3 regions of the Gracilibacillus sp. HCP3S3_G5_2 genome follow, and region 3 is predicted to be linked to each of the others. Evidence: riboswitches for the same ligand, from Rfam matches in the RefSeq annotation. Region 3 holds a riboswitch; each other region holds the start of a gene.
What was found. A riboswitch is a leader RNA that binds a small molecule or an ion and turns the genes downstream of it on or off. The one in region 3 is predicted to bind S-adenosylmethionine.
Positions count from the first base shown of each region.

Region 1 (10,102 bases), on a different contig from region 3:
AGCAGTTATGGAAGTCGACCTTCACAATCAACAATTTAATAGTATTGTTTTTGTTGGAGGGAAGACATACGCTGACAAGGGTGTAAGATTTGACGATTGCAATACGAATTCGATCATTGATTGGATTGAAAATGAAACTGGATTAAAATATGAAAGGCATTTTCAACTAAAAAAAGAAGCGGAAAATATACTTGAATTGGAAGAATGTATTAACGGTACTCCTGTTTCACCTGCTGGCTTCATTAGTGTTGAATGGGATCATAAAGGGCGTCTGACATTGTTTTCTGTTCACGGCTATTTTCCTCCTTTGACGATAGTGAGAGAAGAAAAATATGAACTCTCTCTTCAAGAGGTAGAAGAAATAGTAAAAGAACAGTTGAAGTTGGTATACTTCCCTTCCTTTGAAAAAGAGAAGTTAAATCCTGTGTATGCAGTCGAAGAAATCTATATTTCAAATGATAAGATGGGGACCATACCATTTTTCAGGCAGGATGACAGGGGACCTTTTCTAAAAGTGAATCAGGTGCTCGATTGGCAGAAACCACTTGATGAATCATTTGAAAGAGAAGAGTTTGATTTGGATGAAAATCCTACACTAGAACAAGCATTTTCACGTGAGCCATCGCCTGATTCTATTCCAATCAGCCCCGACGAAGAAAAAGAATGTGTACAAGCAGTTAAGACTTATCTACGAAAGGCTTATGCAGATGATGCAGGTAAATGGCTATTAAAAACACTTCATCGTGAGAAAGGATATATTGTTGCGACCTTGAAGCTAAAAGAAGCTACAAAGCTTGTTTTTCCACGGAAACTAGTTCTTTTCATAGATCCAAACCGTAAACAAGTAGTCAATTTTATAGATAACCGCGATATGCTAGAAATGTTTGATGCGTTTGAAAAACCTGAAGAAGTGCGGATATCGAAAGAAGAAGCATATCACAAATTAAAAGAAAAGTTTCGCTTAATGCCACGTTATGTGTATGATTTCGAGGAAATGCAATATATATTATGTGGAGGTTTAGATTGTGATGATGCAGTTCATGCCATAAGCGGTGAAGTAGTTTCCTTGAATGAATGATAAAATAATGGAAAGAGGGTTTACGTTGAAGAAATTTATGATGCTGTTTGCAGTGTGTTTTATTTTTGCTGTTTTTGTCCTGCAAATTTTATCAGGTATGTTGTTAACCATGTTTTTTTCTCCAAACATCATTTGGGAAGAAATCTCCTCTTTATTATCTTACATAGAAATTACGAGAAGTAATGTTACCTCTTCTCTTCTTACGTCTTTCATTGCATTTTGGATTGCATTTGGTGCGACAAAGTTGATTAGTAAAAATCCGACAAGTTGTAATGGAACTCCATGAATGAGACCTTGATCTAGTAAGGAAAAACTGGGCGTGAGAAGTACTTCGGCTTCCTCTTATGCATAATGTCTGAGCTAAAAGGACTTGGAAAGTTCCAAGCCCTTTATCATTATTCTTCATTTGTCGATTCACTTTTAACAATTGGAATCCAAATTTCACTTTCTTCGTCTTTGCTACTTAGGATTTCAGGTGCTCCACTATGTTCATAATTGGAAGAAGGGAACCATTCACTATATACACGTTCCCAGGCTGACTGGACATCCTCCCAATTTCCTTTTACTTTAAATATAGCCCACGTTTGTTTTGGTATCTTCAAATGGACATAGGAAGGGGAGGCATTCTCCGTAGTGGCAACCCCAAAATAATAATCAATTTCCTCATCATCTGAATAATTTGCAAGCACATGAAGTAGCCCGGTTGGTTCAAGATTAGAAAGTTTCTCTAACTCTTTTAATGTTACCTCTGTTGTTTTCTCCCAAAGTTTACTTACTTCTGGATCAACATCATTGTCCAGTACTTTCATTCTTTTTTTTATACCGACAATAGAAAAAGCATCTTTTTGAATAATTCGTACATTCATTTCATTCACTCCTCTAACAGTTAATTGGAAGGTTAACTTTGGATAAGCTTTTAATGAATGAGTTTGTTCCTTCATTTCTGAAGGCATTAGACCATGAACTTGCTGAAACGCCTTAGCAAAGGAATTGGATGTGGAGTATCCATATTTCAATGCGACCTCTATAATTTTTGTCTGTTCATCTTTTAATTCGAGTGCTGCTAATGTCATACGTCGTCGACGAATATATTCAGACAGTGGTACACCTGCTAAAAAAGAAAACATCCTTTTAAAATGGTACTCCGAGCATTGCGCAATCTGTGCAACCTTTTTAAAGTCAATTGTCCTTGTCAAATGCTCCTCCAAATAGTCAATCGCTTCATTCATTTGTTTTAAAGAATCCATTTACGAAACCTCCCATTAATGAAAGAGTAACATAGCAGAAAATCATGCTCCTCACAATCTGTGCACGATTTTGTGAGTTGTTTTAATGTCTATTTTATCAGGGTACTAAACGTCTGTAAGCCTCTATTAATCATAGTCTTACTTTATCAGAGGTGACAAGCTATAATAACGAAATGATCAATCGTGTCAAAGATAAATAGAAAGTAATGAAAAAAGTAAGCCGTTCGGTTAGTAAAGCCGTGTCCGAGGAAAGTATTTTGACGAAGCGATGATATAGCATTGATTTTACTTTATATTCCATTATTTTGCCCATTCCACTTTTGGGTGAATTTTTTAAAAAAGTACTAGCATACAACTTCCCCTTCTGTTAAAATATTTTCAATTTACTAATTGGGGGGATGTAACTTGTTTGTAAACAGACTTGATGAAGATTTAGCCTTGAAACTAATTGATTTGAGAGATGCAGAAAAAGTATTTGCATTAACTGAAAATTCAAGAGACTATTTACGGGAATGGCTACCTTGGGTTGATACAACCTTAAAGGTAGAAGATACAAAAGCTTTTATTCAATCAAGTATAAAAGGGTTCGCCGACAATAAGAGTTTAACGACAGTCATCTTATATAAAAATGAAATTGTCGGGGTTGCCGGTTATAATAGCATTGACTGGTCCAATAAGATTGCGTATATCGGCTATTGGCTTGGTGCCGAATACCAAGGAAAAGGAATTATGACAAGAGCAGCGAAAGGATTAACAGATTATGCTTTTCATGAATTAAAATTAAATAAAGTAGAAATTAGAGCTGCGGTTGACAACCAAAAAAGCAGAAGTGTCCCTAAAAGGCTGGGATTTGTGGAAGAAGGGCATATCAGAAGTAGTGAATGGTTATACGATCATTATGTTGATCATATTGTATACGGAGTTTTAGCTGAGGAATGGCTGAAATAGTATATAAAATATTGTCGAAATATATTGACAATTTTAACGAAAGCATGCTAAAGTGTAGTATATTACTTGGATTTAAAAAATAAAATATAATAATCTTGTCTTATCAAGAGAGGTGGAGGGACTGGCCCAAAGAAGCCTCGGCAACCATTAAGTTTTTTACTTAATATAGGTGCCAATTCCATCTAAGTAGATTTTACTTAGAAGAGATAAGAGATTCCTAATGTTCATTTACGTCTCTCTATCTCTATTTGTAGGTAGGGAGATTTTTTATTGTTATAAATGATTTTGTTGCTTGCATCTATTTCTTCTCCTTGAATAATTGTAGATGGAAGGAAGCGAGCAAGTTAAGCAGTGATTCGCTAAAAAATGAATAGGTGATAGCTTATCAAGAGAGGTGGAGGGACTGGCCCAATGAAACCCGGCAACCATTAAGCAATGCTTAAAAGGTGCTAATTCCAACAGGAGAAATCCTGAAAGATAAGAAGAGCAGTTAAGCCCTCTTTTTATCGAAGAGGGCTTTTTCATTTATCGAAAAATTTATTTGAAAAAGGAGTAATCTCGTATGTCGATTGTTATTTTAGACGGTATCCGTACACCTTTCGGGAAATGGAACGGTGCACTCTCAGAATTTACAGCTGTAAATTTAGCGAGTATGTCATTGAAATATTTAATCGAGAAATATCCTATGATTCCATACATAGATGGGGTATTGTTAGCACAAGTTATTCAGGCTGGCCAAGGACAAAATCCTGCAAGACAAGTTGCACACGAAGCAGGACTCGACTCCAACACACCAGCAATCACACTTAATAACGTCTGTCTTGGGGGAGTTGCCACTGTTATTGATGCGGTTCGTCGCATTAAATTAGAAGAAGGTAGTACGTATATTGTTGGTGGTTTTGATTCGATGTCAAATGCTCCCCATGTTATCCCTACTCGGTCGATCAAGGGAATGGGACACCAAACAATAACAGACACACTACTACATGATGGACTGTGGTGTTCTTTAAGCAATCAATCAATGGGAGTATTAACAGAACAATATAATCTTGTATACGACATTGGTCGTGAAGAACAAGATCAATTTGCCGCTCTATCTCAGCAAAGAGCAGCAAAGGCGTCTGAACAAGGTTTATTACAGGACGAAATCCTACCGATTGATGGAGTGTTGACAGAGGATGAAGGAATCCGGCCAGAGACAACAGTAGAAACATTAGCAAAATTAAAACCAGCTTTTACGAAAGGTGGAACCATTACAGCTGGCAATGCTTCACAAATGACAGATGGGGCTAGCCTTGGTGTTGTGACAACATTAGAGCAAGCCCAACAAATGGAGACAGAACCACTTGCTTATATCATTGATTGGGCTGAAACAGCTGGTCCAGATACTAGTTTACACACGAAACCAGCAGATGCCATCCAAAAGATATTAGCTAACCAGAATTTGACAGTAAATGATATTGATTTATTTGAAATAAATGAAGCATTTGCAAGCGTCGTAATTGCCAGCTGTCAGAACCTAGCTATTGATTATGACAAAGTAAATATAAATGGAGGAGCAATTGCAATAGGACACCCGCTTGGAGGCACTGGCTTCCGTTTAATCGTAACCTTGGCACATGCTTTGAAACGACAGGGTGGGGGGAAAGGAATCGCTGCTTTATGTGGTGGCGGTGGTCAAGGTATCGCTATACTTATTGAGGTAGTAGAGGAAGGTGGAAAACGATGCTAACGGAGACAATGGTGAAAAAAAGCGCTGTATTATGGGAACCTAAAGAGAAGGATATTGAGCAAACACATCTTAAAGCTTTTGCTAAATCTGTCAATCAACCACTGTTTCCTTATGAAAGGCTGCACCGCTGGTCGATTACAAATATTGGAGATTTTTGGTCTGGAGTATGGGATTATGCCGGGGTTATCGGAGAAAAAGGTAAAACAAGTTATGTCCCAGGAGACTCAATGGCTGATGCAGTCTTTTTCCCTGATGCTAGTTTGAATTTTGCTGAAAATCTATTAAGAGGTAGAGATGATCAAGTTGCTGCCTACCAAGCAGACGAGAACGGTGTAACATCACAAATTAACTTTAAGGATTTACGAGTACAAGTAGCAAAAGCACAGTATAGCTTACAACAGCTAGGCGTGAAAAAAGGTGATAGGGTAGCTGGTATTACTACTAATAATATTGAAGGACTCGTTGCACTACTTGCAGCAACCTCGCTTGGCGCAGTATGGACGTCTTGCTCTCCCGATTTTGGTGCGAAAGGAATTATTGATCGGATTGGTCAAGTACAGCCGAAAGTTCTGTTTGCAAATCTTACCTATCAATATAAACAAAAACCTTTTGACATTTCAGAAAAAGTACAAGAAACAGTTGAGCAGATTAAAAGTATCAAGCATGTAGTAACGATTGCGGGAGAACTAACGGATGCCATAACATGGCAATCTTTTATGGATAATGATGCAAAGACACCTCAATATCAACGAATCGGCTTTCGTGAACCTTTATATATTTTATATACATCAGGTACAACAGGATTACCAAAAGCAATTGTCCACTCTGTTGGTGGAACATTATTACAACATGTCAAAGAACATCAATTACATTGTAACGTTCACGCTGAAGATGTGTTGTTCTGGTATACCAACACAGCTTGGATGATGTATCCATGGCTAGTATCTGGACTTGCAAGTAATGCAGCTATTTTATTATATGATGGTTCACCAGTGTTACCCGACAATCCGACACATTTATGGGATATTGCCGAAGAAATTGGACTTACTCACTTTGGAACCAGTCCAAAATATTTAGATTCATTAGCGAAGGCTAATGTTGTCTTAAAGGAGCAATACTCATTAGCTTCCTTAAAAAGTATTCTTTCCTGTGGTGCACCACTGGTGGCGGAACAATATGACTGGGTATACGAAACGATTAAAGAAGATCTTTATCTAGCATCTATTTCAGGTGGTACAGAGATTATCGGATGCTTTGTGATGGGTTCACCTGTTCATCCTGTCATTCGTGGCGAAATCAGCTGTAAAGCATTAGGTATGGCTATGGAGGTTTTGGATGAACGTAATGCACCTGTCTATGGGCAAAAAGGGGATCTTGTATGTACACAAGCTTTTCCGAGTATGCCACTAACATTCTATGGTGAAGATGGAGACGAACGTTATCGTAACAATTATTTTGCTGATAGACCTGGTATTTGGACACATGGCGATTTTGCGGAGCAAACGATTGATCAATCCTTTATCATCTATGGTCGTGCGGATACAGTTCTTAACCCCGGTGGAGTGAGAATTGGGACAGCGGAGATTTATCGTGTTGTAGAGCAAATAGAAAAAGTAAAGGATTCGATTGTATTTGGTTTACCGTGTGAAAATGATGAAGAAGTTGTTTTATGTGTAGTAACAGAGCAATTAACAAAAGAACTGGCCAAATATATCCGCCAGCAAATACGGGAAAAAGCATCGCCTAGACATGTGCCAAGACGTATTTATCAAGTCAACGAGATTCCCTATACGATCAATGGCAAAAAAGTAGAAGGTGCAGCAAAAACGGAAGCAATTGGCAAAGTAGTAAAGAACAAAGCTTCCATTAGTAATCCGAAAAGTCTACTAGCATTCACAAATATCAAAGAAAAGGAGTGCTACTAATGGTAAAACGACCGAAAGGAGCGATAATTGGTATCGGTGAATTAAAGCCGGTACGTTATTCTGAGGGGAAAACGACTTTAGCTTTAATAGCGGAATCTGTACGCCTTGCATTAGCAGATGCCGGAATAACAAAAGAGGACATAGATGGACTGTTAGTAGGCCCACAAGTTGGCGAAACACCACAACACGTTCCAGCAACAGTGTCAGAATATTTAGGCATTTCACCTAAGATGTCCAATACGGTAGATCTTGGAGGTGCAACAGGAGCTGGGATGGTTTGGCGTGCCGCAGCTGCGATTGAGGCTGGGATGTGCGAAACAGTAGTATGTGTTCTCGCCAATAAAAACGAAAAAGGAAAGGCACTACGTTCCCCAAACCGAAATCCGATTCGTGAATTTGATGTTCCGTTTGGTGCCTCAGGTGCAAACACTTCTTATGCATTGCTAAAAAGAGAGCACATGGAAGTGTATGGCTCCAAACAAGAGGACTTTGCCAGAATTGCTTATTGGGCTAGAAAAAATGCATTGAAAAATCCGAAAGCCATTTTTTATAATCAACCGGTTGAGTTAGAGGATATCTTGCAATCACCCATGATTGCTGATCCACTCAGGCTTTTAGAAATCGTCATGCCATGTGCAGGTGGTGCGGCAGTAATCGTTACTTCCGAAGAAAAGGCAAAGCAAGCTAACAATAAAGCCGTCTATCTTAAAGGAGCAGGCGAAAAAATTACGCATCGTGCGGTCAGTCAAGCGCCAACTATTGATCAGTTACCTTTTTCCTATTCCATCCCACATGCCCTACAACAGGCAGAGATTGAAGGAGAAGATTTAGATTTACTGTCCCTGTATGACTGTTATACAAGTGTTGTAGCCGTGCAGCTTGAAAGTATTGGTATTTGTAAACCTGGTGAATTTGGTGATTTTGTCAATAGTCACACTTTTGGACATGATGGTGATTATCCGCTCAACACACATGGCGGACAGCTAGGCTTTGGACAAGCTGATTTAGCCGGCGGGATGTCACACGTAATTGAAGCAGTCGTCCAATTGCGTGGTGAAGGTGGAGAACGCCAAATTCCCAATCCGAAATACGCGCTCGTTACAGGAAATGGAGCGACGTTAAGTGAAACAACTGCTTTAGTACTAGGAGGAGAACAATGACGAACATATCATTTCCAGAGCCAACGATTACAGCTATTAGTAAGCCTTTTTGGGATAAAGTCAATGAACAACAATTCTATCTACAGCAATGTGATGATTGTTCTCAATGGATTTTCTATCCACGTGCTCACTGTCCACATTGCTTTGGATTGAATTTGACATGGAAGGAAGCTTCAGGGCAAGGGAAATTAAAAACATGGAGTATCATACATCGCGCTGGCCATCCTGCCTGGCAAGGGCGAACACCGTATGCTGTTGGGATTGTCGAATTAGCTGAAGGACCTTGCTTGCTAACACATTTGCTAATCGACGAACAAGAAATATGCTATCAGTTACCAGTAGAAATTTCTTTTCAGCAATTAAATGAAAGACTATTGCCATTTTTTCAGAAGAAAGGGGATTAAGCGATGATCTATACCTATCTTATTCTAGTTATCGTGTTTTGGATTATTGGTTTAATGATATGGAGTAAGTTTTATAAAAATAATTAAAGGTGGTTGTAAAGATGTTAGCGGAATCTAGTCTACTTCTATGGACTGTTATTATATTATTAATTGCTTATTTTGGCGTTGTAACGTGGATTGGTAAGAAGGGAAGTGCACATAGTAAATCAATGAATGGATTTGCTACTGCTAGGGGGAAAGTCAGTCCGTGGCTGGTAGGTGCCAGTTTTGCTGCTTCTTATTCTAGTGCAAATCTATTTATTGGTGTTCCTGGTTTAGCTTATCAGCATGGTACATCTGTTTTATGGTATACATTAGGTTGTTTCGGTGTATCGTGGATTGGGCTTTTAATTTTCGCCAAAACATTTTGGCGCTATGGGAAAAAATTCGGTAGAGTTTCCACGGTACCTGAGTGGCTAGGTCGTAGGTATAATTCTAAAACTTTACAAGTCATTGTATCACTATTAATTTTATTCAATGTCTATTATATTGTTGGTCAAAATGTCGGGCTTGCCACTATCTTTGAAACAGTTATCGGCATTCCGTATTTTTGGGGGATTATTATCGGGGTAGCGATAACGATACTATACATCGGACTTGGTGGAGCATTCGCTCAAATGATTACAGACGGTATTCAAGGAGTGTTTATGGCTTTTGCTTCTATTCTTATTTTTATCTCCTTTTTTTGGACAATTGGTGGCGGTCTAAATGTATTCGGGGAATTAACTAACCAACTAAATGCTGTAGATCCTAATCTGACAACTTTTGTTGGGGTAGATGGTCCATATAATAGTGTGCTTGCAATTATGGCGGTTCAATTTCTATTATTCAGCTTTATTTTAATGCCACACCTGTTAAATAAAATCTTATCTATTGAGACAGAAGAAGAGCTTGCGCCATTTACTTTATCTTCGGGAATTGTGTTATTTGTGATATCCACTTTGATGGTACTAGGAGGATTAGCAGCACGTGTACTTTTCCCAACATTAAATAGTCCGGATTCAGCGATTCCGATGTATGTGATTGAATCGTTCCCAAGTATTATTGCGGCGATCATGATCGTTGGGATTATTTCTGCGATCCTATCGAGCACAGACAGCTTGTATTTAGGAGTAACAACAAGTATCGGGAACGATTTCTATCGAGTGTTAGCTCCAATATTTAAGAAAAATCTCAGCAAGGAACGATTGGAATCTCAATCGGTTAAAGTGGCGAAAGGCTCGCTTATAGTAGTTGGGCTCTTGTCGTTATATATTTCTTTGGAAAGACCAGATTCCTTGTCTATCTTAATTCAATTTAGCTTTTCCGCGATTATTTCAGGAATTTTAGCACCAATCACATTAGGCTACTTCTGGAAAAAGGCTACCAACTATGGTGCAATTGTGGCAGTTATCACCGGTGCAGTGTTGTATGTTGTATTTACCCAATTTAATCTCATCGAAAATATTTATCTTGCAATGTTCTTTGCTTCACTAGCTTCGTTTGCGGTGATGGGAATCATTGGTTGGTTAACTGCTACAGAAAAACACGCAAAATTAGTACTTAAGAAAACCGGATAATAATTATATA
Region 1 covers NZ_JBQHXU010000007.1:141,312-151,413, forward strand. Annotated here, with positions in the region: gene ACTNEP_RS11990 (hypothetical protein) at 1-1,078, shown strand, start outside; gene ACTNEP_RS11995 (hypothetical protein) at 1,104-1,364, shown strand; gene ACTNEP_RS12000 (AraC family transcriptional regulator) at 1,474-2,325, opposite strand; gene ACTNEP_RS12005 (GNAT family N-acetyltransferase) at 2,731-3,273, shown strand; SAM riboswitch class I at 3,371-3,486, shown strand; SAM riboswitch class I at 3,653-3,757, shown strand; gene ACTNEP_RS12010 (acetyl-CoA C-acyltransferase) at 3,836-5,005, shown strand; gene ACTNEP_RS12015 (acetoacetate--CoA ligase) at 4,999-6,930, shown strand; gene ACTNEP_RS12020 (thiolase family protein) at 6,930-8,090, shown strand; gene ACTNEP_RS12025 (Zn-ribbon domain-containing OB-fold protein) at 8,087-8,494, shown strand; gene ACTNEP_RS12030 (sodium:solute symporter family transporter) at 8,596-10,092, shown strand.
Region 1: it holds a riboswitch for S-adenosylmethionine, as region 3 does, so the genes downstream of both, ACTNEP_RS12010 (acetyl-CoA C-acyltransferase) here and ACTNEP_RS19665 (methionine biosynthesis PLP-dependent protein) in region 3, are expected to answer to the same signal.

Region 2 (10,102 bases), on a different contig from region 3:
TCTTTTTTGCCAGTAAATTTATGTGTTATTTTGATTGGTATTATTTTCTTGGCTATTGTTCTTCTTTATAATGACAGTCATAATTAGGATCATTAATGCTCCTACAGCAAATCCTCCAAGCATTCCTAGTAAAAAATTATTAAATACGAATGAGAAGACAATGCCTAAAATAAGCGAGTAAATTACTTCTATTATTATCATTCGTTTGATACTCATAAACAGTTTCTCCTTTTTTCTGCGAACTACGTACTATAATAGCACGTATTAATACTTATCAAAACAAATAAACCGGGCTCTTTAGTTAAGCCCGGGTGCATTAGTTTGCTTTTGCCTTTTGAGAAGTAGATTTCTTCGTTGTTTTCTTGCCTTTCGTAGTTGTTTTCTTTTTTCCCTTCTTTGTTTTGTTCAGTGATTTCTCGAGTGCTTCCATTAAATCTGTAACATTGTCTTTTTTTGCGGGTTCTTTAGCCGTAGATACCTCTTCGCCTTTTTTCTTCTGTTCAATAAGTTCCAATAATGCTGTGCGATACTCATCATGATACTTTTCCGGCTCAAATGTTGTCGATAACTGTTCAATTAATAATTTTGCCGTTTCCAGTTCTTTTTCCACAATATTCGTTTCCTCGGGTATATTAGGTACTTCCTGAAAATCCCTGACTTCATCAGGATAATAGATGGTCTCCATTACCAAGGTATTCTCGTAAATACGAACAACTGCGAGATGTTCCTTTGAACGAATTGTTATTTTTGCTAATCCTATTTTTCCGGTTTCTTCTAGTGCTTTACGCAATAAACCATATGCTTTTGCTCCACCTTCGTTTGGAGATAAATAGTAACTGCGGTCAAAATAAATCGGATCAATTTCTTCTAATTTAACAAAATCAACAATATCGACAGCTTTATCCTCATTTTCTTCTTTAAGTGCTTCTAAATCCTCATCTTCCAAAATAACAAATTTATTCTTCGTATATTCAAACCCTTTTACAATGTCATCTTGCTCGACTTCCTTTTCACAAACAGGACAAACTTTTTCATATTTAACAGGAGATTGGCACTCTTTATGCAAATTTCTAAGCTTTATGTCTTTATTCTCTGTTGCTGAATGAAGTTTGACAGGGATATTAACTAGACCAAAACTGATAGTTCCTTTCCACATGGTATGCATGTTATCACCTCTTTTTAAATAGTTTTTCTTTTTTAGGACATAATCATACAACAGTTTGTCAAAAATATTACTGATTAGTGATTGTAAAAGGAGTTTATCTTATGTGGAAACCGATGCTGCCAACACTTGTAGATGAAGCACCAATTGGAGATCAATGGCTTTACCAAGTAAAATACGATGGCTATCGTTGTGGATTGTATTGGACAAAAGATGAGGCCCAATTATGGAGTCGCAATAGCCACAATATCAGTTCAACATTTCCTGAAATCATTTCATGGTGTCAAGCACACACCTTCAGATTTAAAAAGTATTTACCACTATTTCTTGATGGTGAATTGGTTATTACGGTCAGTAACTATCGAACAGATTTTAGTCAACTGCAAAAGCGGTCAAGATTAAAAACAAATATCAATAGATACAGTAAAAAGCGGCCGGCAACATTTATTGCCTTTGATATACTGGAACTAAGCGGTCAAGATTTGCGAAAAAAAAACTACTTAGAACGGGATCAGTTATTATCTTCGCTTTCGGACAATTGGATGGGAAGAATTCAAAAGGCAGTTACGTTTGAAAACTTGGAAACCATCTTAGGAATAGTTGATTTACATCAAGCAGAAGGCATCGTTGTCAAAAATAGAAAAGCTCCTTATATAGAGGGAAAACGAAGTAAAACATGGCTTAAAATTAAAAATTTCCGCACCATTCCAGGAATAGTTACAAACTGGAATACCGAAAATGATTATTTCAAGTTGAGTTATTATCAGGACGAAACACTTGAAATTCTTGGAAAATGCAAAAATGGACTAGAACGCCAAGAAAAAGATACGTTAACAACCTTTATTAAGCGCTATGGTCAAAAAGTAAATCAGACAACGTGGAAAGTAGAGCCTTCCATATGCATGGATATTAATTGTCTCGATGCTGAAGCTGGGGAATTGCGCGAACCAGTTTTTCACCAATTTCGATTTGATATTGATCCGACAGATTGTAACCAAAAGACGGTTAAAGAGGGGTTAGCACAATTCCCAAAAGAGGTTAGTTTATCTCGTTTAGAAAAAGAGTTATTCCCAAATGTCACGAAATTGGATTTCCTCTGTTACTTAAGATGGATCGCACCTTTTATATTACGGGGGTTAAAGGATCGAAGACTAACAGTCATTCGCTATCCTGATGGTATTCACGAGCACTCTTTTTATCAAAAACACTTACCTGACTATGCACCTTCCTATATTCAAACAATCGCAGGTAATGATGGAGAAGCAGATATACTTTGCCAGAATCTGCATAGTTTAATGTGGTTTGGTAATCATGGTGGATTGGAATTTCATGTTCCATTTAACACGATAAAAGAAACAAACCCTATAGAAATTGTTTTCGATCTTGATCCGCCATCGTTAGATCAGTTCCCGTATGCTGTAAGAGCTGCAAAATTAATTAAAAAAATGATGGAAAATCAAGGCTTCACACCTTTTGTCAAAACTTCGGGAAGAACGGGCTTACAAATTCATATACCAGTGGTCAACATGACGTATAATCAGACAAGAACTTTAATGGAAGCAACCGCTAATGTGTTAGTTGAATCCGATCCAGAGCATTTTACGATTGAACGTTTAAAGAAAAAACGAGGCAACCGTCTTTACATTGACTATGTACAGCACGCACCAGGTAAGACAATTATTGCACCTTATTCAACAAGGGCGACTGACGAAGCAACTGTTGCAACTCCATTGTTTTGGGATGAAGTAACGGATACATTAGACCCGAGGAAATTTACCATTCACACTGTACCAACAAGAATAAAGCAAAAAGGCTGTCCATTTAATGATATGAATAACTTTTGAGCGTCTTAGTTGATTTTCTGCTACCTCATCTCGAACAAAATCTAAGCCTATTGCCAAACGACAGAAAAACCTTTACAGCAATAAATGCTATAAAGGTTCCCTCTTCGATCATCTTTACTTAATAAAACTAGGAACTAAAGAAGTTTAGGAGGATCAACCCCATATTTCTTTCGTAATTTGTACAACATACTGAAGTTTGTTCCATTGGTCTTGTTCTGTTAGGTTGTTTCCATGATGAGTGGATGCAAAGCCACATTGAGGACTTAAGCAAAGTTGTTCGAGTGGCACATATTTCGATGCTTCCTCAACCCTTGCCTTAATTTGATCTTTGTTTTCTAATTCACCATTTTTGGAAGTTATTAAGCCTAGCACCACTTTTGCACCCCCATCTGGAATGTGTTCTAGCGGCTTAAACCCTCCTGATCTTTCATCATCATATTCTAAAAAGAAACCATCTACCTTTTCTTTCGCAAACAAAGTAGGGGCAATCAAATCATAGCTGCCTTCAAAAGCCCAATTCGAACGATAATTTCCCCGACATAGGTGAGTAGTAACAATAAGATCACTCGGTTTATTTTCTAATACGCCATTTACTACTCGTAAAGCAAGATCAATTAAGAATTCTCGTGAAAATTCTCCATCATTAAATGGAATATCTGGTGAAGACAATCCTGCTATATAGACATCATCAAACTGTAAATAACGTACACCAGCATCATAAAATGCTTGAATGGCATCTCGATATGCCTGTATGACATCGCTGGCATAATCCTCAATATCTGGATAAATGCTAACATCACGGATACCCTTATTGAATAGCTGATTAGGACTTGGTATGGTTTGCTTTGCCACAGCACGTCCATCTACTAGCGCGTTAAATTCTTTAAAGTCTTTGATAAATGGATGATCAAGATTAAATGAAATCTTACCAGTATTGCGAATATTGTATCGTTCCGTCTCTTCATTTCCATTAAATATATATCCCACTTCTGGTACATATCCTTCTATTCCGTTCAAATGTTCTAAGAAATCTGTGTGCCAGAAACGACGTCGAAATTCTCCATCTGAAACAAGCTCTAATCCTACTTCAATCTGCTTATCGATGATGTGAGCAATTTCTTTATTTTCCACTTCACGTAATTGCTCTTTTGTGATAACACCTTCCTTAAAATCTTTTCTCGCCTTCAATAAATTCTCTGGGCGTAATAAGCTACCCACATGATCCGCTCGAAATGGAGCTGTTACTGTTTTTGTTGTCATATTACCTCTCCTCTAGTAAAAATGAATTTGGTTAGCATATCTTACCCAGTAAAAAAAGACCTTCTATAAGAAGAAGGCCTTTATTATAAGCTAAAGTCAATCCTCTTATCTATTGGAATTAGCACCGTGTCATACATGACTGGTTGCTGAGACATCATTAGGCCAAATCCCTCCGCCTCTCTGGATAAGAAAATATGCAGTTTTTACCATAAAGCAATCATACAACATCTCCCTGGAAAATTCAACCCTATTTTTGGAAAACTTTAGGATGTGTATAGGATAGGAGGAATGCTTGAAATCTTGCTTATCGTTTATCAAGAAAGAACTATGATAGCTTCTACATACTATTCGTTAGTAAGTGTCAATTAGTTTCTAGCACATCAAAATAGATAACTCTGTTTTTTCCTTGTTACTCAGATAGAGAAGAGGCTGGAACAAAAGAACTGTATAATCACAAAAATCCAAACGATTATTCAAATAGCGCAGGCCGATCGTTTCGACTTCTGAGGGATTAGCATGATCTAAAGATCCACTTTTGTAAAGTGATCTTCTTTGCAAAAGTTAGCTGAAGAGCATGCCCTTCGGTATAGGAAACACTGTGAAAGCTTGCTTGAACAGATGTTGACTTATGCCCTATGGGTAAAAGCGAAATGATCAGCCAGAGCGGATGCCTTCCACTCGATATCATAAGACGTAAGTTAGTGAAAAGCATCCCCTATATTGCGCAATAATATTTATTGCATCGTTCGTATTTGATGTTAAGAAAATAGGTTATGTCCCAATCTCCTCTTTTTTCTGGTTAAATTAATTTATTTTGTTTTCGTGATCTGTGTGCTCTGTAATATATGATGGCACCAGTCAGAAGTAAGATGATACTTAATGCTAAATACTGATACATGTTAGTAGCGGTATTTGGTAAATGAATCGTCTTGTTATGGAATGTATCGTCTTGGTTTCGATTTTTTTCTGATCCTTCTGCTATTTGATCTTCATCACTTTTTGATACTTGTTTTGAACCCTGTTCACTATTTCCTCCATTTGAGTCTGGTCTATGCGTCGAATCATGCTCTGTATCAGTTTGTGATTCTCGTTCATTTTCAGACTGCTCATCACGATTTTCATCTTCATTTCCAAGCTCTTTTTCTGATGTCTTATCCTTTCCTTTTACTAGAGACCAGATTGGGGAACGAGTCTGACCTGTATAATTATCAGAAACGATAGCATACCAAAAATATTGCTCTCCTTCAGTAAGCCCCTTCCATGTAACTTCAGCAATATCTCCACTTGCTAAATCCTCTACCGTACCAATTGCATTATTGGTATAAACATTAACGGCAAAACTATCTGTTGCGACACGTTTTTGTTTTGCTGTTAGATCGAGTTCAATGATAAATTCATCTTTACCTGGATATTCATCTGTATCATAGTAATGATAATCATCCAAGTATGGTGAATAAGTATTTACAAATATTCGATTATTATCCGTATCAAAATGTAACAGCCGCAAATAACCTTGTCCGCCTTCGGGACCAGCCTGATAGTTTGCTAGCATCTGATATACTTTCCTGTCAGGGTTCCCGTCACCATCGTCATCAATTTCATCAACTAATGTTTGTGCTTCATGATAATGGCCTGCTAAAACTGCCACAACATTTTCATTGGGAATAACTACTTCCTCGTATAGCTTTTCACCAAGTGGATGACGTGTACCTGTTGCCTGAAGATACTCATGGAACGTTAGGATTGCTGTTCTATCTGGATGTTGACTTAATACTTCATTCATCCATGCGATACCTTCATCATCGATACCCCACCCTAAATATAGCATTATATAGTCGTTACCTTCTATTGAGATCAAATCATAATGACCACGGTTATTCAAATATGATCCACCATAATAAGGCTTGTCAGCGAAACGGTCCTCTCCAAAATATTTATAGTATTCAGTATAGTCTTCTGTTTTTTGTAATACGTCGTGATTTCCTGCTAGAACACCATAAGGTACTTCAGCGTCATCAAGCTTTCTCATGTATTCATCTGCATGCAGCCATTGATACTCCTGATCTGCCTCATCTACCAAATCACCACTGTGGAAAACATACTCAATTTTCATTTCCTCTTGCTGCTCTACAATCCAATCTGTTTGGCGCTCGAAAATATGTGGATAGCTTTCAGAATAGTATTGTGTATCTGACATCCAGACAAACGTATAGTCATACTCGTCTCGATTTACTGGTATTTCATCTTGGATTAAAACCTGGATGTTATGGGCTTTACTGTAGGTAGCAACGTCTACATTACCTTTAAGTGAAAAATCATCTTCACCTGCAATTCGATAATCAATAATATCCCACTTGGATGTCTCAAAATTCCAAGCATACATCGTTACTTTTCTACCTTCTAAGGAGTTACCATTCCATTCTAGTTCCACTATATCATCTTCATTTACCGTATCATCTAAAGTGACGTCAAAGCGATGATAGGGAAATTCCTTGGTAGCGTCTGTCACTAAATACTTCCCGTCCTTTTCAGACACTAGCGATAATTCCTGCTCATCCAATTGTACTGACTCCCCAACGTCATTCGTGTGTGGTGGCTCTACAGGTGATCCACCTTGGTATGATACTACAGATTCTGTATCAGATGGTTTATATTGAAAGCCTTGGTAGAACCCAACTTTTAGTTTATCTCCCATAGGGTCCTCTACACGAAGCCTTAATGTAGGATCACCGTCTTTTACGTTGGTTAGGTTATCAGAAACGGATGGATTTTCATCAACGGTATAAAAGCTTATTTCTTCACTTCTTTGGTTCCCTACTTTATCTATAGCTGTGATGATTAATAAATGTTCTCCACTCGATAGTTCACCTGAAGACGTTTCATAAGGAAAAACTATTTTTTCTCCGTCCAGCTCCGCATGATAACTATCAACCCCTGCAACATCATCATTAATCCTCGCGTCAATTGTAAAAGCACCTTTATACGATTGATTTTCTTCAACTGTTGCTACAATACTAGGGGCTGTATTGTCAACACGGACCACTTTTTGTATTGTCTGATCTGAATCGGTTAATTCTATTATATGTTCGCCATCTAATGCTTCAGTAGTATCCCATACATAAGCCATCGCACGCGCATGATCTTTTGAAATGGTAAAGGTAAAGTCCTCTGCAATCCGGTAAGTACCATCATCCCCCATATCTAATACATTATTAGGGTCAGAATGATTGGGATCCGTCAAAATTGTACCATCCGCCAAAACTAAGCGTACATTTCGCAAGTTAAAATCATCACGGTTTTCACCAGGATCCCCTTCCCAAGGACTTGCTTTATTTCCTGCTCGAATTGTAATCGTATTTTCACCAACTTCTAAATAGTCAGGATCTATTGGCACGGTGATCGTCTCCCATTGAGCCATCCAATCATCGAAAATATGAATGACCTCATCTCCAATGGTTACACCATTTTGAAAATAAGTATTAATTCCACTCACTTCGAATGCAAAATAAGCCTCGTGTTCTAATGCTTGATAGCTTAATGGTACTTGGTTCCCATCTATACGCATTTTCAAATCAACTGGTTGATCAACATTGGACGTTCCTCTTAACACAGATGTTCCATTCAAAATTTGACCTTCATCAATATTTAAGCGTAACGGGCTGGTATCTAAATTACTTTCAATTTTTACAGTCTGGACGTTTGTTGTTGAGGTATTTACGCCATCAGAAGCTTCAAAATAATACTGTATTTCCTCTTGGCCAATCAACTCTGGAGCAAAAATACGGTAAGTAAATACTCCTTTCTCTTCCTGCTCTTCAATTAGCGATTTCCGATATTCCTCCATATTATTGGTACGGTAATATATTGCAACAGTTTTTAACTCCTCCTGGTCAAAAGCTTCTGCTGTGACATTTAGGTCACTTGTCTGGTTGATTACATCAATATTTGTAACATCTTCAATTACTGGATCACTATGATCTGGTTTTATTTTAACAGGCTCTCTTGGTACCTGATAATCTTCCACTACACCAGGTGTAGCATCAAGGATACCAGCACTTATCTTTTGCATGACATTTGTTCCATCTGTTGGATATTTATAAATTATTCCTTTATCAGGAGCAGTATCATTAGAAGTATCTAAATCATTGTAATAGGCAATCGAATATTCACGTCCTATATTAGAAGCGACAATTAGCCCCCGCATACTACCATTAGCCATTCCAGCTGATTCAATTCTGACTATGTTTTTATTTTCTATTAAATCAGAGCCATAATTAGCGTTAAAATCTGCTACAGTCTTATGATTATTTTGCCCATTTATAATCCAGAATACTAATGTTTCACCTGCAGGAATCACAACATCATCGGGGATAGAAGGCCAAATGACATCACTGGCAGGATCATTTCCATAACGGTATTGTATTTTATAATGCTCAAAAGGGATGTCTTGGTCCGAATTGTTATAAATCTCGATAAATTCATATCCATCCGCAGAGCCTACATTTGTAGAATCTGGTACGACTTCCGTCACTAGTAATGGGGGTAATGATTGGGTATCCACTTCATTTTTGGATACAGAAATGGTGAATTGCTCTGTTTTTGTTTTATTAACACCGTCAGTAGCTTCAATATAATACGTTATATCTGATTCCACATGGATGCCGGGTATTTCTACTTTATAAGTATCTGGTTTACTTAAATCAGGCACCATAGACAAACTTCGATATGCTGAATCTTGATTTTTTACAAAAAGTGTAACATCAGGAACTGCCTGATCATCTGTCACTTCTGCTTCAATCGTTACCGGTGAAAAAGCATCTACTGACGAAATAGCTTCATGCTTAATTACTGGAGCAGTGGTGTCTTCTTCCCTTTTTTCGATCATCACTACTTCTGCAGGAACCTGTTCAGATTTAATTGTCCCTGGTGTAGGATCTGCCAACGTTTCTAACTTTGTCATTTTTGTCCCTTCATATGGGTATTTATACTGAATAACTGCACCAGTATTATCATTATCTGCTCCGTCATACTCTGCATATACTACTTCCTCATTGGAAGTGTCTCTTAAGAGCAACGCACGATTCCCTCCATTTGCAAAACCTGGAAAATTAGGATCCGTTACTTCTATCACTTGCTCACTTGAAAGGTTAGTAGAAAAATGAGCATTGAAATCCTCCAATGAATGATTTCCATTATTGTACCAAAAAACAAGTGTTTCCTTTGATTCAATTTCTACTGCTGGAACTCGAAATTGTCGTTCACGTCCGGAATCTGTGTAATAATAAATATGTGCATATTGATTTAAGTATAGAGTCTGATTGGTGTTATTATATATTTCAAAATATTCGAAATAGTCTGTTCCTCCACCTTCTGTATTTGGCGATATTTCCGTAATTAATAAGTGAGGGTATCGCTGAAAATCCTCATCAGAATCATCAACTGTTTTTATATCAACAGTAACCATTTCCCTGTTATCCTCAGGATACCTTGCGCGCTGATGTGGATTAGTAGCTGAAATATAATATTCTAGTTCACTAGTAATGACGTCTTCACTGCTAATAACAGCTTCATACACATTATCCTCAACCAAGCTCATGTTAACTTGTTTAAACGATCCTTCTGCTGAAAGATAGTGTAATACTCCTTTCACTTTACCCTCTTCACTTGGTAATTTGGCTTCAATTGTTATTGACTTACCTTCTTGCGCTTCCATTACTGGTGTATGTTCAATTATTGACTTCTCCAGTTTTTCGGAGCTTACTTTTTCTTCCGGTATTTGATCTTTATCCAAAGTCCCTGGTGTAGGGTCAGCGACTGCATAAAGAGGTACCATTTC
Region 2 covers NZ_JBQHXU010000003.1:115,911-126,012, forward strand. Annotated here, with positions in the region: gene ACTNEP_RS05580 (hypothetical protein) at 19-216, opposite strand; gene ku (non-homologous end joining protein Ku) at 317-1,165, opposite strand; gene ligD (DNA ligase D) at 1,267-3,006, shown strand; gene ACTNEP_RS05595 (5-methyltetrahydropteroyltriglutamate--homocysteine S-methyltransferase) at 3,160-4,266, opposite strand; SAM riboswitch class I at 4,369-4,457, opposite strand; gene ACTNEP_RS05600 (lamin tail domain-containing protein) at 5,066-10,102, opposite strand, start outside.
Region 2: it holds a riboswitch for S-adenosylmethionine, as region 3 does, so the genes downstream of both, ACTNEP_RS05595 (5-methyltetrahydropteroyltriglutamate--homocysteine S-methyltransferase) here and ACTNEP_RS19665 (methionine biosynthesis PLP-dependent protein) in region 3, are expected to answer to the same signal.

Region 3 (10,102 bases):
AAGGATAGGATTTCGTTCAACAGCTTTTGCAGGAGGGTTTGCATTATTACTAGGTACTTTTTTATTCTTTCTATTAGATGCAGATAAGGGACCAGTCTATGCCGGAATCAGCTCATTCGTAGTGGGGATCGGGATGGGGCTTTCCTCAACAACTTTTATTGTTTCGATCCAAAATACTGTCTCCTGGCGTGAACGGGGAGTCGCAACATCACTTAATATGTTTATGCGGATTATTGGAAGTGCAGTGGGTGCAGCACTTCTTGGTGGCATATTAAATATGCAATTAAATCATTACTACCAGCAAAAAGGAGAAGATTTAGAACCAACTAGTACAGACATGTTACTGGATGAAGGAATGCGCGAATCAATTGCTCCTGAAACATTAGCATCAATGCAGGATGGCCTAACCTATGCCTTGCATACTGTTTATACTGGATTATTTGTGATTGGAACCTTAACATTTGTTATTTTATGTTTTTTTCCAAAAGTAACGCTTGATAAAACAAAGTAGAAATGGAATTTACTAAAGGCAACGAGAATGTTCTTGCTCTTTAGCTGGTCACTTAGATGCCTTTATGTTAGTACGCTGTCATGGGGAATGAAATGTGTCACTTAGCTTGCATATTAAAAAGTCTGAAATACACCCGGACATTCTGATTCTAATGGATTGTAAAAGCAATGGCTTTGATAACGTCCTGCATTCCATTGACCAAACCATTGTGCTGGACAATTCCCTGCTGGCATAAAGAACCATAATGCATTGCTAGCGGGATGAGTACGTTCTCCATTGATTGCTCTTCTTGCTAATCGTATTTCTTGTTCCCTTGCTCTTTGATAAAAATATCCCTTTTGAGTTGCTTCAAATCCTCCGGGACTTTGAAAAACCATTCGATTAATTGAATTAATATCTTTAAAATCTAAACAACGTGCTCTCACTCGGTTAACCCCTACATTACCAACCATTAACATACCAAGCTGTCCATCACCTTCTGCTTCAGCTCTCATCAGTCGAGCTAATAGTCTAACATCTGCATCATTTGCTTTTATTACAGCCATACTAATACCTCCTTTATTCTCTTTATATTCAACGATAAAAAAAAGATGAATGTCCAAAGATAATCACGATATGAAAACCCTTTCATAATATGATATAATTATTAAGGAGGTGCTTTTGATATGAAACTTCGTAACTTTATTCTACACAACGATATCTTATTAATTCATGCTGATATTAATGATAATGACTATATTTTTACTGTCAAGTGGAGAACCCCTGAAAACAAAAAAGGTGGAGAATGGGAACTGAAATCCTATCTTAACAATTCTAATGGTAAAAAGGATTTATCAGATAAACAACTTCAACAATTTATAAACTGGATCAATCCTCAATGGGACTGGGAAAAAGATCAAGTACAATTAATGAAGGCCATTAAAAATGACTAGTTTTATAACTAGTCATTTTTTCTTTAGGTCAAAGCTTCAGTTGACTCCTTATACCAATTAATCTGCTTCTGAAGACGAACAACTTCTCCAATGACGATTAAAGAAGGATTGCTGATTTCATGTAACCTATCTGTAATTGTTTCTAAGTCAGCAACAATTGTTTTTTGGTGTGGGAGTGTGCCCCAATGGATGATAGATACTGGAGTTGTTTCACTTAATCCCGCCTTCCTTAACTTTTCGCAAATAACCGGAAACTTCTTGATTCCCATATAAAAACATAACGTATCCGCTCCGTTGGCAATATGACGCCATTGTTCATCAGTTTTAGTTTCTGGATTAGATCCATTAATGAAACTTACCGATCCACTCACATGACGGTGCGTAAGCGGGATCCCTGCATAGGCGGCAGCACTTATTCCAGAGGTGATGCCTGGTACCACTTCGTACGCTATCTTGTTCTGTTCAAGATGCAGCGCTTCTTCCCCACCTCTACCGAAAATAAATGGATCTCCACCCTTTAATCGTGTTACAACCTTCCCTTCTTGTGCATAATATACAAGTTGATCATTAATCTTCTCTTGAATCACTCCATGCTTTCGAGGTTGTTTGCCACAGAAGATCAATTCAGCTCCTTCTTTGACATTATCCAGTAAAGATGGATTCACTAATCTGTCGTACAGGATGACATCTGCTTCTTGTATTGCCCGTAGTCCTTTCACTGTTATTAATTCTTCATCTCCTGGTCCTGCTCCCACTAAATACACTTTCCCCATGTTGATCCCATCCTTTTTCTGTAATCGCTTTTGCTGGTTTTTCTCGTAATCCCACTAATATATAAGTGGCTAAAATAGTTAATGTTAATAATACAACTTGATCATATTTTTGTTTTACCATTACCTCTGTCAGTGCAAATGCAATAACTAATGATACAATAGGTGATGTAACCCATACTTTCGCTATTTGGTGTATTATTTTTTGTTTCCAGACATTTTTTAACTGGTTGCTTGCATTAATCCCGACTATCGCTGACGTTGTAACTTGTGTCATTGGTATCGGTATTCCTAATAACGAAGCCCCTAGCACCAATCCCCCAGTAGCACCAGAAATCACAATACCATTACCTAAAGAAAGTGATGTAATTTTTTTTGCATTCGTTTCTAACACACGCCCACCAAAGAAAATACTACCGGCAGCTACCACTAGAGCCATTAATGGTAATCCCCATTCCATCGAAAGGATATCTGCACCAACTAATGGACCTAAAGCATTTGCGACGTTGTTCATACCAGCTGCTATAGCTTCAAGTATACCAGTTAATAATAATAATAATGTTAACAGTTTTAAAGGAGGTCGATAGCTAACCTTTCGTAAAAGTGCTTTGCGTGCTTTTTCAAATATTAGGGTAATCATAAAGGCTGCAATAGGTACAATGAGCCAAAAAGAGACTATTATCAATATATTATGGACATGTAATTGTTGATAACTTAATCCTACTCCAATTATTGCGCCCACGGTGACTTCACTAGTAGACAAAGGAATTCCGATATAGTTAGTGACTAATAATGTAACACCCGAAACTAATAAAATAATACAGGCAACCTTAATGTCAAAGATTTCCTCAGCGATAATACCTTTCCCTAAAGTATTGGTAACATGTTGTCCACCAAGGACTGCACCAGTAAGTGCACCTAATCCAGCAATAATCAAGGCATACTTACGTCGCCTGATTACTTTAGTACCATACGTAATACTCATGCTAGCTGCTGATCCACTTGCACCAATGTTAAATGCAAAGAGACAAGCAGCTAAAATAGCAACGATAACTAACATTCAGATCCCAACTTTCTCCTCTATAATCCTATCACTCCATTACTTATATACCAATAGGAAAACTCGGATTAATGTAATAAAAATGCAGACACTCGCATGGAAGTTTGCGACTGCACTCGAAGTTACATATTCCTGGCCAGTATTTCTTATTTATATAAACACAGAAAACTCCTACTTGACGATGAAGTAGGAGTTTGCCTCTTATCTGCCAAGAAAAACCTGCTGGATGTAGCACAGTACTTTTCAGCCTGTTGCTGAGAATTCACAGGGCCAGGTCCCTCCTTCTCTCTTGATAAGACAATATTATATTTTCATTTTTTTCCAAATTTTAATGTTGTACATAATATAAGTCATTCCTGCATAATTGTCAATAGATTCCAAATAATTATTTTTTAACATTTAACCTTGTAATTATTTCCTTTTTATTATATGATGATTGTATTAAATTTCCATATAAATTAAATATCTTATCAAGAGAGGTTTAGGGACTGGCCCGATGACACCTCAGCAACCAGCAATATGCATTGTATGGTGCTAAATCCAGAAGGTACATTACCGAAGATAAGAGAATGCAACCTTAATCAAAGGGGTCTTCTACTTATCGAAGGCCTCTTTTTCATTAGAAAAAAAGATAAACAGAAATCTCCGAGCTCTGAGTGCCGAAACTAGATGGCTTCCCTATTTAGCTTTGCAAATTGATAAAATGGTAGCCTTATACCTTACTATGTTTCAACTGAGGCACTCTATGCTTTTTACGAAAGGATGTTGCTAAATGAAAAATATTGAAACGATCCTTGCACAAATAGGAAACCGTAAAGATCAGCGTACTGGTGCAGTAGAAGCACCCATTTATTTCTCAACAGCGTACCAACACACTTCACTCGGACAATCAACTGGTTACGATTATACTCGAACTGCAAATCCGACGCGTGAAATTGTCGAAGAGGCAATTGCAACTTTAGAAAGAGGTGTAAAAGGATTTGCATGCTCATCAGGGATGGCTGCCATTCAGTTAGTTTTCTCCTTATTCAAACAAGGCGACGAAATTATCGTATCCGAAGACATTTATGGAGGAAGCTATCGATTATTTCAGCATTTTCAAGCGTCTTATAACATTAAACCAGTATATGCCAATCCAAAAGAAATGGAACAACATATAAACGAAAATACAAAGGCTATTTTCATCGAAACTCCAACTAATCCACTATTAATGGAAATAAATATTGAGAATTTAGCCACACTTGCCAAAAAACATCAGCTGCTGCTAATCGTGGACAATACTTTTTACACACCATATTTACAGCAGCCTTTAACACAAGGTGCAGATATTGTCATTCATTCTGCTACCAAATATCTAGGAGGACATAATGATGTACTGGCAGGCCTTGTCATTGTAAAAGATGCAAACTTAGGTGATCAATTAACCTATCTTCATAATGCCATAGGGGCTGTATTATCACCCATGGATTCGATGCTCTTAATAAGAGGTATGAAAACATTGTCACTTCGTTTAGCACAACAGCAGCAAAATGCTCAACAGTTAGCCGTTTTTTTAAAAGAATTACCACAGGTAGACGAAGTTCTTTATCCTGGAAAAGGTGCGATGATCAGTTTTCGTGTAGTAAATAATACTTTAATTTCTCCCTTTTTGGAACAGTTGCAAGTAATTTCGTTTGCCGAAAGTCTTGGAGGAGTAGAGAGTTTTATCACTTATCCAACTACACAAACGCATGCTGATATTCCGGAGGAAGAGCGGAACAAACGTGGAATTAGTGATACATTGCTACGTTTTTCTGTTGGAATTGAGAATGTAGATGATTTAAAACGCGACATAACACAAGCATTAGGGGGAGAATAAAATGAAACAGTCAAAAGAAACAACACTTTCACATGGTGGCAATCAACAAGGCTTTCATGAAAAACATACCGGAGCTGTGAATCCACCCATTTACGTATCCTCTACTTATCACCAACAACACTTTAATAAATTGGGTGATTATGATTATAGTCGGTCAGGTAATCCGACACGTGATCAATTAGAAACTATTATCGCCAAATTAGAAAACGGAACAGATGGATTTGCATTCTCATCAGGGATGGCAGCAATATCCTCTGCTTTTATGCTGTTAGAGGCAGGAGATCATATTATCATTTCGAAGGATGTCTATGGTGGTACGTTTCGATTCGTTACCCAATTATTAACGCAATTCTCGATTGGACATACGTTTGTGGATATGACAAATCCTGAAGAAATAGAAAAAGCTATTCAACCAAATACCAAAGTGATTTACATAGAAACTCCGGCAAATCCTTTATTACAAATTACCGATATTAATAAAGTTGTTCAGCTAGCAAGAGAGTATAATTGTTTAACTTATTTAGATAATACATTTATGACTCCATTGCATCAACAGCCATTAGATCTCGGTGTTGACATCGTGTTGCACAGTGCTACTAAATTTTTATCAGGACATAGCGATATTGTTGCAGGGTTAGCCGTTACAAAGAATGAGGAGCTTGCTGCTAAACTGAAATTCGTCCAAAACACGTTTGGTGCTATTCTAGGTGCAAAAGATTGTTATCAATTAATACAAGGAATGAAAACATTAGAGCCGAGATTTTCCAAAAGTGTGTCATCAGCAAGGATGCTAGCAGAATTTTTCCATTCTCATGATGAAATTGAACATGTCTATTATCCAGGCTTGGATCACCATCCTGGTGCACCGATACATGCCAAGCAATCTACCAGTCCAGGAGCTGTATTATCTTTTCTGTTAAAAGATAGTGTCGATCCCCACCACTTCGTCGATCAATTATCGATTCCTGTGTTTGCCGTAAGCTTGGGTGCCGTTGAATCGATTTTATCTCATCCAGCTACAATGTCACATGCGGCAATGCCGATGAAGGAAAGAGAAGCTAGAGGGATAAGTGAACGTCTTTTCCGTTTATCTGTCGGGATTGAAAATACAGAAGACCTGATCGAAGACTTTAAAAATGCCTTATCAGTAAAAACAGGCGTATGGTAGAAAAACTGTCTATTTCATGATAATTCAGCGAACAAGTGATATCTTTCTTCCACTCTTACACAAGAATGGAAGAAAGGCACTTCGCAGTTTTTCGAGGTTCTTTTACAAGAAACTTACTATCCGCTGACATCGGGGATAAAAATTATCTATACTTTTATGTTTTTTACCTGTTAGTTTGTTAAAGCTAACAAAGCTATTTCCACTGCTTTATCCATTGCATTTTTCATCTGATCAGTGTGAGGATTATAGTCTTTTGATAAATCAGCATCAGCATATCCATCAATAGCAACAATAGCTCCTGCTTTTACATCACGAATACTAGCAATCGTGTACAAAGCAGCAATTTCCATTTCGACAGCTACTACTCCTGCTGCTTGATATTGCTGATGTGGAAATGGGGTAACCCCTTGATAAAAAACATCCAATGTTAATGTAATACCAGAAAACGTAGGGAAATTTATTTTTTCTGCTACTGCTAATAGATTGTTGGTAACCGATAAATCCGCTACTGCAGGGAAGCCCGATGGCACAATCTGACTGGTCAAACCATCTGTTCTTACTGCAGCTGTACTAATAACCAGACTACCCGGTTCTACTTGTTGTTGATAAGAGCCTGCAGTACCAACTCTGATCAGTTCTTCTACGCCACCTTGAATCAATTGTTCAAAACAAACAGCTGCTCCTGATGAGCCTACTCCATGGCTAACAACAGCAATATATTGTTTTTTATAATACCCAACATACGTATAATACTCACGATTCTTGCTTAAAAGCTGGTGGTTATCTAATGATGCAGCAATTAAAGCAGCACGATCAGGGTCACCACACACAATTGCTTTTTTGGGTAATTGATCGGATTCTACTTTTAAATTAGGTAAATACATCAATCATACTCCTTCTTTTGCCATTCATCTTCTGGCATATAAGCATCTTCAACAGAAAAACGTTGTTCTTTAAACGGATCTCCATAGTTATGAAAATCATTCCGCTCCCAGAATCCTTCTCGATCTTCTTCCATAAATTCGATTCCACGGATCCATTTTACACTTTTCCAGAAATATAAATGCGGTACAATTAAGCGAAATGGAAAACCATGTTGCGGAGTCAATGGCTGGCCTTCATAGCTATGAGCAATTAAAATATCATCTTTTAATAAATCCTCTAGCGGCATATTACTTTCATAGTCATAATCACCGTACACCATTACATGTTTTGCGTTCTTTTTTACACCAATTTCTTTTAAAAAGTCAGTAAACTTAACACCAGTGAAATTATTATCAAATTTAGACCATCTCGTTACACAATGAATATCACGAACGATTGTTGTTTGTGGTAATTTCATCAGTTCATCATAACTAAATACTCTTTCTTCCTCTACCTCGCCAAATACTCTTAATGACCACTTTTTGATATCATACTCGGGTACTTCTCCTTCATGAAGTATCGGAAATTTTTTAGTTAATGTCTGACCAGGTGGTAAGCGGTCTCCGTATTTCTCATTGCGAGGTGGTACTTTAGCTTTTTTTAATCGATCTGCTTTTTTCACTGTGATCCCTCCTGTAATTATCTTAAACTACTTTGACTATTCTTTAAATCACTCAGTTGGCTTCTGTCTTTAAAAACGAACATTGCTAAAATAGTAATGACATATGGGAGCATTAAAGTAAAGTTGGTTGGAATATTTAAACCTTGTAATCGAATACTAATAGCCTCCGTAAATCCAAATAAACCACTTGATAAGAATACACCGATTGGATTAGACTGACCTAACATCGTTGCTACCAATGCAATGAAGCCGCGACCACCTGTCATATTCTCACTAAACATTGTCACTTGGCCAAGTGATAACTGAACTCCTGCCAACGCACATAAAATACCCGAAATAATAATAGCTTGATATTGAATAGTTTTAATTTTGATGCCTTGACTTTTGGCTGCTATCGGGTTAATACCTACGGCATCGTAATGAGAACCTAAAATACTTTTCTTTAAAAAGATATACATGCCAATCGTTGCAGCAAAGCCAATATAAACGACAGGTGTCTGACCTGAAAGTAGATTTCCTACAACAGGAATATCCTCTATAACTGGAATTCTCCAAGTAGGTAATCCGCTCATTTCATTATTGTAATAGGCACCTTGCACATCAAATATGGTTCTAAGTGCAAAGGTGGTCACGCCTATCGCAAGAAAGTTAAGCGCTATACCGGTAACAATCATATTTGCTTGTAAATGAATGACCATGTAACCAAACAATAAAGAAAATAACACCGTACCAATAATGGCAATCAATAAAGAAATCCAAATATTATTGGTAAACACATTAGCTGCTACTCCGATAAATGCCGCCATTAGCATTAATCCATCAAGTCCAACATTAAAAATTCCAACCCTAGCACAAATCGCTCCACCTAAGCCAGCTAATAAAAGAGGGGCCATCATTCGAATAGTCGAATTGATTAATGACAAATCAAATAAATTCTCCATCTATTTCTTCCCCTCTTTCTTTTTTGATTTAACAAACGCAAAAGTAAACTTAGCAGAAATAAATAATATTAAAACAGCTTGAATAATATCAGAAATCGCGTTAGGGACATCTGTATTTCGTTCCACTCCTAGTGACCCTGTATCTAAGGCCGCTAGGAAAATAGCTATTATCGATGTACCGATTGGATTCGAATTGGCTAATAATGCTGCCATTAATCCCGTCCAGGCAAACTGTGGTGTTGTTAATGCACCTTCGATAAAACGATAATGCATCCCCATCACTTCTACACTTCCACCAAGCCCTGCCAACATTCCGCTGATAAGCATACTAATAAACATTACTTTTTTACGGTTAATACCGCCGTATTGAGCAAAGAAAACGTTTTGACCTAGCATTCTTACTTCATAACCAAATGTGGTACGCTTTATCACAAACGCAAGTAAAATCGTTAACAGAATCGCGACAACAAAGCCATAATGAACGTTCATTCCTTCGAATAATTTAGGTAATCGACTTGATTCCTCTACCATAACAGACTGTGGAACCCCACCAGCACTGGAAGTATCCCGGAAAGGCTCACTAACTAAGTATCCTGCAAAAAGGACTGCAATATAGTTGAGCAATAAAGTAGAAATTAAGAGATTAATATGAAATCTTTGCTCCATCCATCCCGCAAAAAAAGATAATAACCCAGCTACTAGCATACCGGCTCCAATTGCTATCACCATGTTAAGAAAACCTTGAAACGGCAGATAGACAGTAACAATTGCAGTTGTAACTGCTCCCATTACAAGCTGGCCTTCTGCACCTAAATTAAAAAAACCAGCACGGAAAGCAAATGCTACCCCTAAACCTGCTAATATAATCGGAATTGCCCGTTCCAGTGTGTTGGATAAAAAGTAAAGACTACCGAATGCTCCTTTCCACATTTCATGATACGTTGTAATGATCGATTCGCCAGCTAAGATAATGGCAATCGTTCCAACTGCTAGTCCGACAAAAATTGCGAATAGTGGCTGCATAATACCGGACATATGCATTTTTATCTTATTCATATGTTCCACCTGCCATCAGTAAGCTTAGCTTCTCTTCACTTACGTTTTCTCTGTTGAATTCTCCTACTATTTTGCCTTCAAACATAACGAAGACACGATCGGCTAGTGTTAATATTTCGGATAATTCAGAAGAAATAAGTAATACTGCATCACCATTATTACGTTTATCCATTATTTGTTCATGAATAAATTCCATCGCACCAATATCAACACCTCTAGTTGGTTCAGCTGCCAATAAAAAAGGTGCACCTTTTTGAATT
Region 3 covers NZ_JBQHXU010000020.1:9,917-20,018, forward strand. Annotated here, with positions in the region: gene ACTNEP_RS19640 (MDR family MFS transporter) at 1-511, shown strand, start outside; gene ACTNEP_RS19645 (cell wall hydrolase) at 625-1,056, opposite strand; gene ACTNEP_RS19650 (hypothetical protein) at 1,177-1,443, shown strand; gene cobA (uroporphyrinogen-III C-methyltransferase) at 1,467-2,216, opposite strand; gene ACTNEP_RS19660 (anion permease) at 2,176-3,273, opposite strand; SAM riboswitch class I at 3,472-3,572, opposite strand; SAM riboswitch class I at 3,738-3,841, shown strand; gene ACTNEP_RS19665 (methionine biosynthesis PLP-dependent protein) at 4,046-5,131, shown strand; gene ACTNEP_RS19670 (aminotransferase class V-fold PLP-dependent enzyme) at 5,133-6,299, shown strand; gene ACTNEP_RS19675 (nucleoside phosphorylase) at 6,470-7,183, opposite strand; gene ACTNEP_RS19680 (sulfite oxidase-like oxidoreductase) at 7,183-7,845, opposite strand; gene ACTNEP_RS19685 (ABC transporter permease) at 7,863-8,786, opposite strand; gene ACTNEP_RS19690 (ABC transporter permease) at 8,787-9,842, opposite strand; gene ACTNEP_RS19695 (ABC transporter ATP-binding protein) at 9,835-10,102, opposite strand, start outside.